Regions from separate parts of the Janthinobacterium sp. 35 genome, predicted to be linked through region 4. Evidence: predicted binding sites of a transcription regulator. Region 4 holds the regulator's gene; each other region holds the start of a gene.
The links. Region 4 encodes FNR, which switches genes on or off when oxygen is low (the NO sensors DNR and NnrR bind a similar motif). Its sites were predicted from a motif close to TTGATNNNNATCAA; they were not measured.
Positions count from the first base shown of each region.

Region 1: a site for FNR is predicted at 2,620-2,633, ahead of CLU93_RS14825 (KamA family radical SAM protein). Genes of this name have one in related genera too.
Region 2: a site for FNR is predicted at 2,378-2,391, ahead of CLU93_RS00560 (FliM/FliN family flagellar motor switch protein). Genes of this name have one in related genera too.
Region 3: a site for FNR is predicted at 1,711-1,724, ahead of CLU93_RS05995 (glycine-rich domain-containing protein). Genes of this name have one in related genera too.

Region 1 covers NZ_PEFN01000001.1:3,326,686-3,330,422, reverse strand. Annotated here, with positions in the region: gene CLU93_RS14830 (MFS transporter) at 1-1,112, opposite strand, end outside; gene CLU93_RS14825 (KamA family radical SAM protein) at 1,115-2,479, opposite strand; gene CLU93_RS14820 (cache domain-containing protein) at 2,764-3,222, shown strand; gene CLU93_RS14815 (methyl-accepting chemotaxis protein) at 3,291-3,737, shown strand, end outside.
Region 2 covers NZ_PEFN01000001.1:120,076-123,812, reverse strand. Annotated here, with positions in the region: gene fliF (flagellar basal-body MS-ring/collar protein FliF) at 1-1,607, opposite strand, end outside; gene CLU93_RS00570 (flagellar hook-basal body complex protein FliE) at 1,668-2,006, opposite strand; gene CLU93_RS00560 (FliM/FliN family flagellar motor switch protein) at 2,558-3,436, shown strand; gene CLU93_RS00555 (FliM/FliN family flagellar motor switch protein) at 3,438-3,737, shown strand, end outside.
Region 3 covers NZ_PEFN01000001.1:1,319,874-1,323,610, reverse strand. Annotated here, with positions in the region: gene CLU93_RS06005 (hypothetical protein) at 75-344, shown strand; gene CLU93_RS06000 (hypothetical protein) at 587-826, shown strand; gene CLU93_RS05995 (glycine-rich domain-containing protein) at 907-1,593, opposite strand; gene CLU93_RS05990 (CHASE domain-containing protein) at 1,782-3,638, opposite strand.
Region 4 covers NZ_PEFN01000001.1:2,625,884-2,629,620, forward strand. Annotated here, with positions in the region: gene CLU93_RS11785 (response regulator) at 1-1,126, opposite strand, end outside; gene fnr (fumarate/nitrate reduction transcriptional regulator Fnr) at 1,366-2,124, shown strand; gene CLU93_RS11795 (FixH family protein) at 2,128-2,652, opposite strand; gene ccoG (cytochrome c oxidase accessory protein CcoG) at 2,799-3,737, opposite strand, start outside.

The DNA of each region.
Region 1 (3,737 bases), 700 kb from region 4:
CAGCCGAGGATCAGGCCAAAGCCCGCCTGCACCAGAAAGGCGCCCGTGAAAATGAGCAGATTGAGGCAGGTGGCCGCCCTGCCCGTCAGGCTGGCCGGCATGCTTTGCGCGACGATCGCATACTCGAGGCCCGTCACCGTGCCCAGCATGGTAAACAGCACGGACAGCATGGGCAGGCTGGGCACGACGTTACACGCCATCGCCACTTGCACGGCGACAAACAGGACGATGCCGGCGGCCGCCACTTGCATGGGCGCAATGCCGCGCCGCCCCGCCCACTCCGTTAGCATGCCCATGCCGATGGCGCCAAAGATGACGGCCGCCATGCCCAGGTACAGCAGATACGCGACATTGTCATCGGACAAGCCGCCCACGTCGGCCAGCCAGCGCCCCACCCACAAGCCCTGCACGCCAAAGAACACCGTGTGCGGTAGCAGGATCAGCGCGATGGTGCGGCGAAAGCCGGGATCGCGGTACACGCTCCAGACGCTGACCTTGCTCACCGGGTGCGCGGTGGCGGGCCTGGGCATGGCCGGCGACAGCAGGCGGATCAGCAGGCCGATGGCCAGCGCCGCCAGCGCCAGGCCCAGAAACACGCCGCGCCAGTCCGTGTAGTGCAGGGCCAGCTTGACGGGCATGGTGGCCGTGGCCGCGCCCAGGCCACCCACGGCGATCAGGTAACCATGCACGGAAGGCAGACGCGCTGGTGCAATGGCGCACGAGATCGCTTTCACGGCGGCCATGAAACAGCCGCCCAGGCCTGCCCCCATCAGGGCGCGCGCCCACATCAGCTCGGCAAAGCTGTGGCCCCGGCTGAACAGCCACACACCCAGGGCCGCCAGCCCCAGCAGCCACAGTTGCACCGTGCGGGGGCCGTAACGATCGAGCGCCATGCCGATCGGCAGTTGCACCAGCGCAAAGGCGAGAAAAAAGGCGCTGGTCAGCAAGCCCAGCTGCGCTGGCGTCAGGGCGATGGCGCCCAGCAATTCCGCCGTCAGCACGGCATTCACGCCGCGCAGCAGGCACGACAGGTAATGCCCGAGAGCGAACGGCAGGAACACCAGGCAAAACACGGCCACCCCGCAACGCGAAGAGGCGCCGGCGGCGTGCATGCTCAGGCGGCCTGTGCCAGGCGGATGATTTTATGCGGCACCTGCGGCATAGGCTCATCCGTTTCAAAGAAAAACTTGTCGTGGCCGAATGCGGGCTTTAAATCGTCCATCCACGTCGCTTCCGCATCGAACTTCGCATAAAACGGCCGGCGCACCCAATCCGGATTGCGCGCCTGCAAAAATTGCAGAGCAAACAGTTTTTCGCCATGGATGGTGACGATGCCATCGATGACGATCTTGCCGGGGAACGCACTCATGGAGGGCCCGCGCACCGTGCGCGACAGGCCGGACACCATCTGGTAGGCGGCCTGGAAGATTTCATGTGCCTTCGCCAGCGGCAATTCGAAATAGCCGCGCGGCCCCGTGTCCCGTTCGACAAACATGTAGTACGGAATCGCTCCCAGGCGCGTGCCCGTCTGCCACAGCTCGGCCCAGCTAGCCGGATCTTCATTGATATGGCGGATCAGCGGCCCCTGCATGCGCAAGGTGGCGCCCGTGGAGATGATGCGTTTCACCGCTTGCTGCGCAATATCCTGGCGCAACTCGACGGCGTGGCTGTAATGGCCCATCACGGCCAGGTTCTTGCCCGCCTTGACGATGCGTTCGAACAGGCGCAGCAAATCATCCGCATCGCGGTCGGAAACAAAACGCTGCGGCCAATACGCCACCGCCTTGGTGCCGATGCGAATGTTCTGGATGTGTTCCAGTCCCGGCGCCAGCAGCGGCTCCAGGTAAGCGGCCAGTTGCCGCGTGTTCATGATCATCGGGTCGCCGCCCGTGATCAGCACATCCGTCACTTCCGGATGCAGTGTCAGGTAGGCGGCCAGCTCATGCGACTCGCGCGCATCGAACTTCATGTCGTCCATGCCGACGAACTGGGGCCAGCGGAAGCAGAAGGTGCAATACGCGTGGCACGTCTGGCCCGCGCTGGGGAAAAACAGCACCGTCTGCACATATTTGTGCTGCAAGCCGCGCACGGGTGCATCGTTGACTTTCGGCACGTTATGCGTCATCTGCCCGGCCGGATGGGGATTCATGCCCAGGCGGATACCATGCACATAGGCATCGGTGGCAGCCTTGTCACGCTGCACCAGCACCAGGTCGCGCAAGTGCGCGTACTGCTCGGGCGGCAGCATGTCGCGGTGGGGAAAGACGAGGCGGTAGATGGGGTCGTCAGGGATGTTGTTCCAGTCGATCAGCTGGTCTAGCACATAGGCATTGGTGCGAAACGGCAAGACGTGCGACACCACTTGCACGGCTTCGCGTTGCTCTTCCGGCAGCCATTCCCACTGCCGCGCCTGATGAATGGTTTGCCGCGTATACGGCTTGAACTTGGGTGAAAACGGCTCGGTAATGAGTACGGACACGATAGTCTCCTTGCCAATAAATAGCGATAACTTTCATGAAATTGACCCTATGTCGGCCAATTACAGCCTCTTTCTCCCACAGGCCATGCCAGCTCGGCATGCTGTGAAAGTCATCATAATTCTTGCCATCTGGAACCAAATTGCTACACATCAACAAGCATTCCGATACGTTGTTCGCTGCCTACAAGCAACACCTTAGTTTGTTCCATCGCAATTTGATGGAACCCTCGACGACGTAAATTACGGCTTGGCAATACATCCCTCGATTCTCACAAGGAGCTGTCATGAAACGCATATTCACGGGTAGCCTGCTGTGCCTGGCATTTGCCGGCGGCAGCGCCAATGCCGCCGTCGAACCAACGGAAAAAGACGCCATCGCCATGGCCGAACGGGGCGCCGCCTTCATGAAGGCGCATGGCAAGGAAGAAATGATGAAGAAAATCACGGCGAAAGACTCCGACTTCGTGCAGGGCTCGCTGTATGTGGACATGCGTGACATCAAGACGGGCATCGTGCTGGCCCACCCCATCAATCCTTCCATCGTGGGCAAGGATTTGACGGATGTGCCTGATGCGAATGGCAAGAAATATCGCCGTGAAATCATTGAGCTGGCGCAAAAGCAGGGCAAGGGCTGGGTCGACTACCAGTACAAGAACCCCACCAGCGGCAAGATCGAGCCGAAGACCACGTACATCCTGCGCGTCAACGACGTGGTGCTGGAAGCGGGCATCTACAAAAAATAAGGCAGCGGCGGCGTACACGCACGCTGTGCGCCGCCAGTGCCTGGAACAGCCATAGCCAGGAGTCAAGCATGCTCAATCAATTACGCATCGGACCAAAATTATTGCTGGCGCCCGCCCTGGTCTTGCTGCTGCTGATCCTCAGCTCGAGCGGCGCCTGGTATGGCATGGTGCGGCAAAATACCTCGCTGGAAAACATGGTACGCGTGCGCATCACGCATCTGAAAGCGGCCGCCGACATACTCGGCGAGGCCAAGCACGTCCACGGCAATATGTACCAGTTGCTGTCGTGGACGAATGGCAGCTTCGCCAAGGCTCGCCTCGATACACTGGAGCAACAGATCAAGGCGCGTCACGCGGCCATCGGCACCCAGCTGGCCACGCTGCGCGCCACGGCCACGGGCGCCGAACGCAACCTGGTCGATGCCGCCATCACGGCCCTGGCCGGCTACCGCAAGGCCGTGCTGGAAACCATGGAAATGGCGCAGATGGACCAGTCGATCGCCACCAATTCCATG
Region 2 (3,737 bases), 2.5 Mb from region 4:
GGCAAATTATAGTTTTCCAGCAGCGGCACGACCGGCATGCTGTCAGTGCCGGTCGCTTCACCTTCGAGCGCCAGCGGGGTGCCATTCACGCTCAGGGCTGGCGCGCCAGCGGCAGCCACGCCAGGCGTGCCGGCGGCGCTGCTGCCGCCCAGTGCCAGGGCAGGATCGAGCTGTTTCAGTGCCGGCGGCGTCATGCGCGTGGTCAGCAAACGCATCAGCGGACGCAGGATCAGGAAGTAGCCGAGCACGGCGCCCAGGGCGTACAGCAGCCAGCTGCTGAAATCGACGACGGTATCGCGCTCTTCCCACCACTGCGCCACGGGAGGCTTGGCAGGGAAGGCCAGCGCAGTCAGGCTCAGGCTGTCGCCGCGCTGGGCGCTGATGCCCAGGCCGCTGTTGAGCATTTTTTCAATATTGCCCAGTTCGGCAGGGGTCCAGCCGGTTTTCGGATTCGGCGCGGCGGCGCTGTTGAGCACGACGGCCACGCTGAGTTTTTCCAGGCGGCCACGGCTGCGCTTGATCTGCGTGATGCTGCGGTCATACGCGTACTGGCGCGTGGTGGCGTTCTTGCGCGCAGTGCCGTCGTCGGCCGCTTTCGGCGCGCCATTGGCCGGTGCGGCGCCCGCGGCGTCGGCCGGTGCCGGCACAGCCGCCGCCGGTGGGCGGTTCGACAGGCTGCCGGGGACGCCGGCCACGGTGCGGTTGCGTTCCTGCTCTTCGCGCATCGCTTCGCTGGTCACTTTCGGGGCTTCGCCGTATTTTTCCAGCGTTTCGTCCACGCGGTCGTTGTTCACGGCGGCCGTCACGCTGAGCTTGAAGTTGTCTTCGCCGATAACGGGGCCAAGCAGGCCCGTGACGTTGCGGCGGATTTCATCCTGGAAGCGTTTCGCGCCTTCATTGCCAGCAGCCGAGGCGTCGAAGCCGTCCGTCAAGTCGATGTGCGAAGACAGCAGGTTGCCGCCCTGGTCGACCAGGCTCACGCGCGTAGGCGCCAGGCTGGCGACGCTGCCGGCTACCATGTTGATGACGGCGGCGATCTGTTCCGGCGCCAGGGTGCGGCCCGGTTTCAGCGCCACCACCACGGAGGCCGACGATTTGTCGCCGTCGCTGGCGACAAACGAGGTCGACTTGGCAATCGACAGATGGACGCGCGCCGAAGCGATCGCGTCCATCGTCATGATGCTTTGCGCCAATTCACCTTCCAGGCCGCGGCGGAAACGCACGTCCTGCACGAATTGCGATACACCCAGCGGGTCATTCTTGTCCATCAGTTCCAGGCCGGCCGGCAGCTGCGCCGTCACGCCCTTCGAGGCCAGCAGCATGCGCACCTTGCCCAGCATGGCATCGGGCACCAGCACCTGGCCGCTGTCCGGATGCAAACGGTAGGGGATGTGCTCGGCGTCCAGCGTGGCCATCATGTCCGTCACGGCCACTTTTTCGCGTGCGCCAAACACCGGCTTGTAGTTGGCCTGGTCGCGCCAGGCATACATGGTCACCATGGCGGTGATGCCGATGGCCAGCACGACGATGGGAACCAGGTTTTTCAGCAGGGCGGGCGGGATGGCGGGCTGGGCGCCAAGGCGCCAGCGCGCAAATGCGGACTTCATGGGGGTAATCACTTGGGTTAACTTTCGCTGGGAGGCTGGGCGTGGATCAGGGCGTGAAGATTACAGAGGCAGCTTGATGAGTTCATCGACGGCGCCCATGACCTTGTTGCGCACCTGCATCAACATGGAGAAGGACAGGCTCGCTTCCTGGCTGGCCAGCATGGCGCCGACCATGTCGTCACTCTTGCCACTGTCGACGTCGCTCATTTTCTGCGCTGCCATGCGGTCATCGCCATTCACCTTGCCGATGGCGTCCTTCATGCTTTGCGCGAAGGAGAAACCGGATGCTTCCGGCGCGCCAAACTGGGCGGCGGGCGCGATGCTGGCGCCCAGGGCGTGCGCGTCATTGCTCAGTGCTGCCAGATCGGCCTTGATCAGACCTGCGAGTTCGTTGCTCATCTTGCCCTCTACTTTCAATATGCGGTGACGTATCAATCAGAATTACTGGTGTTGCCAATCCGGCAGTCGTGCCTGTAAATGCCATCCTGCCCGGCCCGATCCGCAAGGCCCATCAGTTTTATCAGTTGCCACACCATCCGCTCAAGCAGACTCAAACAAACCCAGTAAACCCACGTTGACATGATTTACATGGCCATGATAACTAATATTTATCTGATAAAAGTTTCTGCTGCTGGCAATAAGAAGAACTGAAAACTGCCATAAAAACCGGAATCAGGTAAGCGGAATGGCGCACTGCAAATCACTATTTTGTCACTGTAAGCTTACCTCGCGGCAACTATAAAGTAAAGAGAGGATTGGCTCAAGGAATATTGATGCATGGCAATATTTGGCTTTTTCATGTATTGTTCAGCACCGTAGTCATCTAGCATGCGATACGATGCGCAATCGTTTGCTTGCGCAGCTGTGGGTAAAGCCAAGATGATGCTGTATTTAATTTCAGGCGATCCGTATAATTTGTTCTGCCACCGCAATACCGACATGACTACTACATGACAATCATTACCAAGACAGATCAAACTGCGCGCCATCAAGTCCTCGATTCCTGTCTGCTTGGACGTCCTGTCCATTTGCTGCATGTATTCGGCGCCCAGCTGCGCGATGACCTGGCTGCGGCCCTGCGCCAGCCGATGAGCCGTCGCTACTGGGGTAATTTCCAGATCGACGCCGTGACGTTGTCGCGCGCGGAAAACGAAAACAGCGTGAATCGCTGGCTGAGTTTTTCCACGCCTGCCGGCCAGACGGGCTTTACGCTCGAACGGCAGATACTCTTGAGCGTGCTGAACTATCGTTACGGTAGTGCCGGCGCCAAGGGCGTGCTGCCCGATCCGGCGCAGGTGCGCGTGACGGCCACCGAGGAGCGCCTCGCTGTGGTGCTGGGACAACAGTTGGTGAACAGCTTGTTTACCCGCATCCACAAGAATCTGCAAAGCGTGGGCAAAAGCAGCGACATCGACACCAGTGCCGAGGTCGCCGTACAGTCAGGCGTGCATCCGGCGCGCGGCAGCTGGATCGTCAGCGTGGCGCTCAGCGACGTCGAGGGTGGGCAGAGCGGCCATTTCTGGTTCTCGCTGGACAAGCGCCTGATGGCCGATGTGCTGCGCGGCTTACTGCCCGAGCGCGCGCAGGCGAAGAAAGCCTTGCGTGGCAGCGTGCGCCCGCTCGCTTCGCGTCTGCAAGTGACCCTGGAAGGGCGGCTCGTCAGCAAGCAGGTGCAGCTGGGCGCCTTGTTCGACCTGCGCGTGGGCGACGTGATTCCCGTCAGCCTGAGCCGCACCGACGTCATGTTGGACGATTCCCGTTTATTTACAGCGGCTGTTTCCGAACACAAGGGCAAGCTCTGTTTAACCTCATTTGAAGATGTCGAATAATATGAATATCACCGATACCAACCAGAGCGAAACCCTGCTGGAAGACCTGGGCGATGACATGATCATCGACCAGGGCGACATGTCCGACGTGGCCAGCACCCGCGCGCGGCGCGACATTCCGCAGATGATGCGCAAGATCCCCGTCACCCTGACGCTGGAAGTGGGTTCGGCCCGCATTTCGCTGGAAGAACTGATGGCCATCGGCCCGGACAGCGTGATTGAACTCGACATGCTGGCCGGCGAGCCGCTGGTGATCAAGGTCAACGGCACGCCGATCGGCCGTGCCGAAGTGGTGGTGGCC
Region 3 (3,737 bases), 1.3 Mb from region 4:
GCGTCCTGGCTGGTTGTGGCGGGCTCGGCATCTACAATTGGCGTGACGTTGTTTCCCGTCAGCAGGAGCGATCCATGCGAGCTACGAGTCACCCCAGCAAGGAGCAGGTGCGCGCCTATATGCGGCGTCGCGAACGTGCGCTGCAGCCGCCACCGCCGCCCGATGAAATTCGCCGGCAACTGGCCTGGTGCCGCGTGGACGCCTTCCCCGGCATGTGCCTTCCGGCCACCCCGGCCGGCCTGGCCGCGCAAGGCTGGCATTTATCCGCCGACATGGCCCGCCTGGGCACCCTCATGGCCATAGCCTGGCTGATGCACGGCGGTGTTGCTCATCGTAAAAATTGATGACGTGCAGCAAATTTTCCCGATTTGAGTTATCCTCTAGCACATTCCAAGTGCGTCAATTCTCTTCAATTATCACAATTTTGCTTTAAGTTACGCAAAAATCAACAATAGCGTGTATTATATTGTTTGTGGCCTGAATGCCGCATAAGTGATGGCGCTTTTTAGTGTGTTTACCCTGAATTATTGCAGAAGAGACATTTTGTTTCTTTTTGCCCTAATACAACAAGTACGGATTTTCGATCATGTCTCTCAAACAAATTACCTCTTTGCCTACCTACAACCCGAATCGCGTGCTCGATGCAATCATCGACAAGCTGCAACTGAAAAACGATGCCGCCCTGTCGCGAGCGCTGGAAGTGGCGCCACCGGTCATCAGCAAGATTCGTCACAACACCTTGCCGATTGGCGCCACGATCCTCATCCGCATGCATGAAATCAGCGATTTCAGCATTCGTGAACTGCGCGAGTTGATGGCTGCCTAAGAGCGCCTGACAGACGGCAAACTGAGAGGTGCCGTCTGGGTAAGTCAGGCTTGCCGCGTGCGGCAGCCACATCTGTTTTTCTATTGCGGGTCGCGGTTCAGCACCGGACGATCGACATAGAAACGCCCCATTTCCAGGCCGCTCGAAGACGACTTGAGCAGCGCTGCTGCCAAGGTGGCGGGCGCGCTGGAAAATGCCGTGCTGGCAGCCCCCGTCGCGCGGCCCGAATACGCCGTCGCCTGCACCGCCGCACTGGAAAACGCCGTTTGCACGGCCCGGCCCGAGTAGGCCGTCGCCTGTACCGCACGCCCTGAATACGCGGCCTGCACGGCCCGTCCCGAATACGCTGCCTGTACCGCACGCCCCGAATACGCCGTTTCTGCGCGGATATAATCTTCCCCGAACGTTTGCTCATACAACTGCTTCATGCGCTCGCCCACGCGCTGGTGCGCCGCTTCGTCGTCTTCGCCGCGCAGGCCGATGTACGGAAAGTGATGCAGGAAGTAGCCGAACACCTGTTCGCAGTCCGCCGCATATTTCAGGGTGTCGAGGATGTGGTAGTGCCAGAAGGTATCGACGTCCATCAGCGGCGCCGTTTCTTCTTGCGGAAACTGTTTCATCAGGATCAGGAAGCGCCGGTACTCGAACTCCACCGCATTGGCCTTTTCCAGGCTCCATCCTTCGCCTGACTCCCGGTGCATCAGCTTGACTTTGATCGCGTCCAAATTCAAATCGGCAATTGCCTTGAAACTGTCGTTCGTATCCATGAATGTCCTTGTGGTAAAGAGCGTTGTGGGAAATACAGTGCAACAAGGGAGAGTGGCGGGTGCGTACTCCTGGTAAATAGTCGAGGAATGCCTGGCCCATGGCGGGCAGGCGCTGAGTTGTTCTACATCAATATTGCATCTAATTACAAAATACGCAAGCTTAGCTTGTTTCATGCGGGACGTGCCTGTCAGGCGCTGGCCCGGCCATCTTCCTGGTAGGGAAACGCCGTGGCGTCCGCGCCCAGCGGCACGCTGACATGCACGCGCATGCCTGCGCCGGGGCTGCTTTCGATGTAGAAAGTGCCACCCAATAACTTGATGCGCTCCTCGATGCCCACCAGGCCAAACGAGCCCAGCTTGTTGCGTCCGTCGATGGCCGCGCCCACGCCGTTGTCGCTGACGCTCATCGATACGGTGTCGCGGCACTTTTCCAGCTTGACTTGCACGCGGCTGGCATTCGCATGCTGGGAAATATTGCTGAGTGACTCTTGCAGGATGCGGAACAGGGCCGTGGCGCATTGATCGCTGAGGCAAATGTCGTCATGGCTTTCGCTCACTTCGCAGGCGATGCCGGTGCGCTGGCGAAATTGCGCCACCTGCCATTCGACGGCCGCATTCACGCCGAGGTCCAGCACGGTGGGACGCAAGTCGTTGATGATCTGCCGCACGCTTTTGATCGTGGCGTCGATCTGCTCCAGGGTTGAGCGGGCGCGGGCGTTCAGGCGCGGATGGCGGCGCTGCGTGCGCGAGGCCAGCATGTCGGCGTCGATGCGCAAGACCAGCAGGTTTTGTCCCAGGTCGTCGTGGATTTCGCGCGCGATGCGCTTGCGCTCCTCTTCCTTGATCCGGTCGGCGTGGGCCGCCAGGCGGCGCAGTTTCTGGTGCGACAGTTGCAGGCGGATCTGGCTGGCGCGCAATTCCGCCGTCATGCCCGTCGCCATCTGGATGGCGCGCCAGCGCGACGACGCCAGGGTGTGGAACAGCATGTACAGCAGCATGGTGCTGGTAAAGCCGGTCAGCAGGGCCAGCCACGGCAAGAAGGCGTCGAAGCGCGTGTACAGGTCGCTCTTGCGCACGCTGAACAGCGCTTGCCAGACGCGGCCATTGTGTTCGATCAGCATCGTGCTGCTCAGGTAGCGGCCCGAGTTGCCGGGTAGCCACCATGGCGCATGCATGCCCGCCGTCGTGCTGTCGAAGATGGGGCGCATATTGTGGGGCAGTTGCAGCGGCAAGTCCGGCTGTTCCAGCGCCTGCGGGCCGATATCGAACAGGGTCAGGCGGACATTGCGGACCGGCATGTCGGCCAGCGCGCTGCGCATCATCGTCACCAGGTCGTAGCCGATGCCGACGGAACCCTGGTAGGCCGCGCGCCTTTGCTCCAGCGTGCCGGTTGGCATGCCGAAGCGGTACACGGGCAGGCGCATGGCCATGCCCGTCAGCTGCGGCCGGCCATCCATCGGCACGGGCACGCCGGAATTGCTGAGCTGCCCGGTATCGCGCGACTGTTCCAGCGCTTCGGCGATCAGGGGTCGCGAAGCGATGTCATAGCCATACTTTTCCGGGGCGCTGGCAATCGGCTCAATGTACACCAGTACGGAATAACGGGGGCGCGGACCGGGCGGATGGATGGCAAACGCCGGATAGTCGTCGCGCCCGGGCGCATAGTCGCGCTGCATGGCCGTTTCGAAGGCGGCGCGCTGCGACTCGTCGAGTTCCCGGCTGTAATTGAGATTCATCACGCCCGGGTAGTTCTGTTGCAAGGCGATATTGGCCACGTAGCGGTGGAATTGCTCGCGGCTCACGTGTTCGTTGGCGTGGAACAGGCTGGCCGTGCCGCGCAGCAAGTTGGTATACGACTTGAGGCGCGATGCGATGTTTTTCTGGGTATTGCGCGCCAGATTGTTGAATAGCTCGCTGGCATCGTTTTCGATCGACAGCGAGGCGGCCATGTAGAACAGCAGGCCCACCATCAGCGACATCACGACGCCGAGCAGCCAGAGCGGTTTTTTTTCAGCAGATAAGTGTTTGCCGGCAGTAGTAGACATCGCCATCCGCATCAGGAAGAGGAATCGGGTGCCGCCTGTGTGCTGGAGGCTGTACCAAGTTGCACAAGCACTAACGACATTGCAAATTGCTCAATAGCT
Region 4 (3,737 bases):
CCCGGTCGCGCTCCTGTTCCAGCTCCGCCGCGCGCGCTTCGAGTTCCTGCTGCAGGCGGTCGCGTTCGCTCATCAGGCCGTTGAACGCTTCCGTCAGTTCGCCGATTTCGTCGCGCTGCCGCACCGGCACGGGCGTGAAACGGCTGCCGCTGGTGCGCATGGCTTGCAGCGTGTCGCGCAGGCGCACCAGCGGCGACAGCAGGCGCACGGTGACCCAGCCCAGAATAAACGCGGCCAGCAGCGAAGCGAGGACGCTCCACAGCACCAGCCGGTACAGCACGCCATCGAACGGTTCGAAGGCATCGTCGAGAGGCAGCGAGGCGGCCAGCAGCCAGTTCACCGATTTCAGGCGTTTGAAGCTGTTGACGGCCGTGATGCCGCGGCTGTTGGTGCTGACCATGCTGCCTTCGCCATCTTGCTTCAGCAACTGCGTGGTGGTCAGGTTGGCGTTCGGCAGGCGCGGCTGCAGCAAGCGGCTGGTGTCGGGGTGCAGCACGTAGCGCGGCACGGCGCCGCGCGTGAGGATGAAGTAATAGCCGCTCTTGCCGATCTTTTCCGAACGCAAGCGTCCCAGCAGGTTGTCCTTGTACAGGCGCAGCACGCCGATCACCACGCCAGCCACCTGGCCATCGGCGGTGAGCACGGGCGCCACCATCTGCACGATGGGCATGCCGCTCGACTTGCCCAGCATCGGCTCGGTGATCATGGGCTGGCGCGTGCGCAGCACGGTCTGGAAATATTCGCGCTCGGCGACGTTGATGCCGGCGCGCCCCGCTACTTCCGGCATGTCGGCTACGACGGCGCCTTGCGCATCGAGCACCAGCACGTCGTCGAACAGTACCAGCATCGAGCGGCGCGAATAGTATTCGCGCAATTGGGCGGGCTGGGCGATCAATGCCGGCGGCTGTTGCCGGGCCGTCAAAGTGACGATCTGCAGCAGCATGCCCAGCTTGTCGTCGAGTTCGGCAGCGGTGCGGGTGATCAGGGCAGACTGCTGGCTCAGCAGTACTCGGGTGAAGTCGGCGCGCATGCGCTGCACCTGTATCATGGTGACCAGCGCGATCATGGCGATCGAGGTCAGGCTGGTGGCCAGCGCGACTTTTGCTTTGATGCCGAGAGGCTTCATGATTTCCTTTTCAGTACCGGGCGGTACAGGCGGCAGCTAATGCTGTCGGGAATTTTCCTATCAATACATCAACTTGGCAAGCGGCGCCGCGCAAATTGCCTTTCCCACCTGGGCTTTTAACGATGTTGCCATATAATCAAAGTCAGAACGTCGTTTATTCAGCGGAAATGCGGTGAAATTGGCACACGGCAACCCTGTATGCAGTAAACTCGTTATTGCATTTTCTAAAAGGTACCGACATGACTGAAGCGCTACTCACTCCCACCATGCCCACAGTGACCGTGGAAGCGTTGCGTGCGCGATGCTCGACCTGCAGCATGCATCAATTGTGCCTGCCGATGGGCCTCGATGTGGGCGACATGGACAGGCTGGACCAGATCATCGGCCGCCGCCGCAAGATCGTGCGCGGTGCCTCGCTGTTCCGCATCGGCGACTCGTTCCAGAATCTGTACGCGATCCGCCTGGGGCACTTCAAGACGTACCAGATCAATCCGGGCGGTGAAGAGCAGGTGACGGGTTTTCAGATGGCTGGCGAACTGCTGGGTATGGACGCCATCAGCGCCGACCGCCATCACTGTAATGCGGTGGCGCTGGAAGACAGCGAAGTGTGTGAAATTCCGTTTTCCAGCCTGGAACAATTACTGGGCAATATGCCGACCCTGCTGCGTCATTTCCATCGCATGATGAGCCAGGAAATCACACGCGAGCAAAGCGTCATGCTGTTGCTGGGCAATATGCAGGCGACCCAGCGTTTTGCCGCCTTTATCGTCAACCTGGCCTCGCGCTATGAAGCGCGCGGCTATTCGGCCAGCAAATTTCAGCTGCGCATGTCGCGCGAGGAAATCGGCAATTACCTGGGGCTGACCATCGAGAGCGTCAGCCGTTTATTGTCGAAATTCAAGAAGGAAGGCTGGCTGCGCGTCTCCAACCGCGAGATCGAGATCTTGCAGCCCGCCAAGTTGAAAGCCATTACGGCCGGCACGGACGTCTGCAAATAAGGCTTACAGTTCCTCATCTGCATGCAGCGCGATGCTGCGCTGCAGCGGCCAGGTCCAGATGCCGGACAGGCGCCACTCGCGTTTGTCGTTTTCCACCAGTACTTGCCAGCGGCTGCGTTCGAGCATCGGCAGCGCCACGGAAAAATTGCCGGCCGCATCGGGCTGCACCAGCAGCTTGATATCCTTTTCCGGCAAGGTCGCATGCGCCAGATGCAGCTGCAGCGGACCCTGGTAAGCCTTGCCGAAGCTGTGCACGGAACCACTCAGGCGCGCTTGTGCCACGTCATACGACAGGCTGGTATCCATCGCCAGGTTGCTGGCGATCGTGTCGCGCTTCAAATCCTGGTTGATCGCCTTGCCCTGCTTGTAATAGTCGCCCACCACCAGCGCATCAGGCTGCGTAAACGCGATATAGCCCATGAAGCTGCCGACGACCACCGACAGGCCGGGGCCGATCATCAGCAGCCAAGGCCAGCGATGCTTGTACCACGGGGCAACGGGAGGTTGCAGTTTCAGACTGTCGGACATTTTGTTCTCCTTGGGGTCGGACCCTGTGGGTCTGACCCCAGCTTTTGCTTCTGGGTTGAAAATACAGTAAACCTACCGCATGTTGGATGCTACCCCTACGGCGACATACCGGGGTCGGACCCGGAGGGTCCGACCCCGAATCAACATCACCGCGGTACGATGAATACCGCGCTTTCACGCACATGCAGCGATGGGTCGTCCAGCGAATGCAATTCGATCGCAATCTTGTTCGAACCCTTTTCGCCCACGCCGTGCGGCACGCGCAGGCGGATCGGCCAACCCAGCGTTTCCGTCGGCTGCAAGGTCACCTCTTCGCGCGTCAGCAAGGTCAGGCCCGGCAAGCCGGAAGCGCTGATTTTAAAATGCTGGGTTTGCTCCGAGGTGTTCATGATCTGCAAGCGGTAGACGTTTTCGATCATGCCGTCTTCCACTTCGCGTCCCATCGAACCGCGGTCGCGGATCACGTCCATTTTCAGGGGCGTGCGCAGCGCCAGCGAGGTACACACGGCGATGATGATCAGGGCCAGGATGGAAGTGTAGATCAGCACGCGCGGGCGCATGGCGCGCTGGCGGATCTGCTTCGAACTGAAGTTGTTTTCCATCGCATGGTCGGTACTGTAGCGTACCAGTCCCCGCGGCCGGTCGACCTTGTCCATCACCGTATTGCAGGCATCGACGCAGGCGGCGCAGCCGATGCATTCATACTGCAGGCCGTTGCGGATATCGATGCCGGTCGGACACACCTGCACGCACAGGGTGCAGTCGATGCAGTCGCCCAGCTTGTCGTTGTTGCCAGCCTTCTTGCTGATGGCGCCACGCGGTTCGCCGCGCTTGGCATCGTAGGTGATGATCAGCGTGTCCTGGTCGAACATGGCGCTCTGGAAGCGCGCGTAGGGGCACATGTATTTGCACACCTGCTCGCGCAGCCAGCCCGCGTTGCCGTAGGTTGCCAGGCTGTAGAACAAGACCCAGAACCATTCCCAGGGACCGAAGTTCAGGGTGGTCACCGACTGCGCCAGTTCCTTGATCGGCGTGAAGTAGCCGACAAAGGTAAAGCCCGTCCACAGGGCGATGGCGCCCCATGC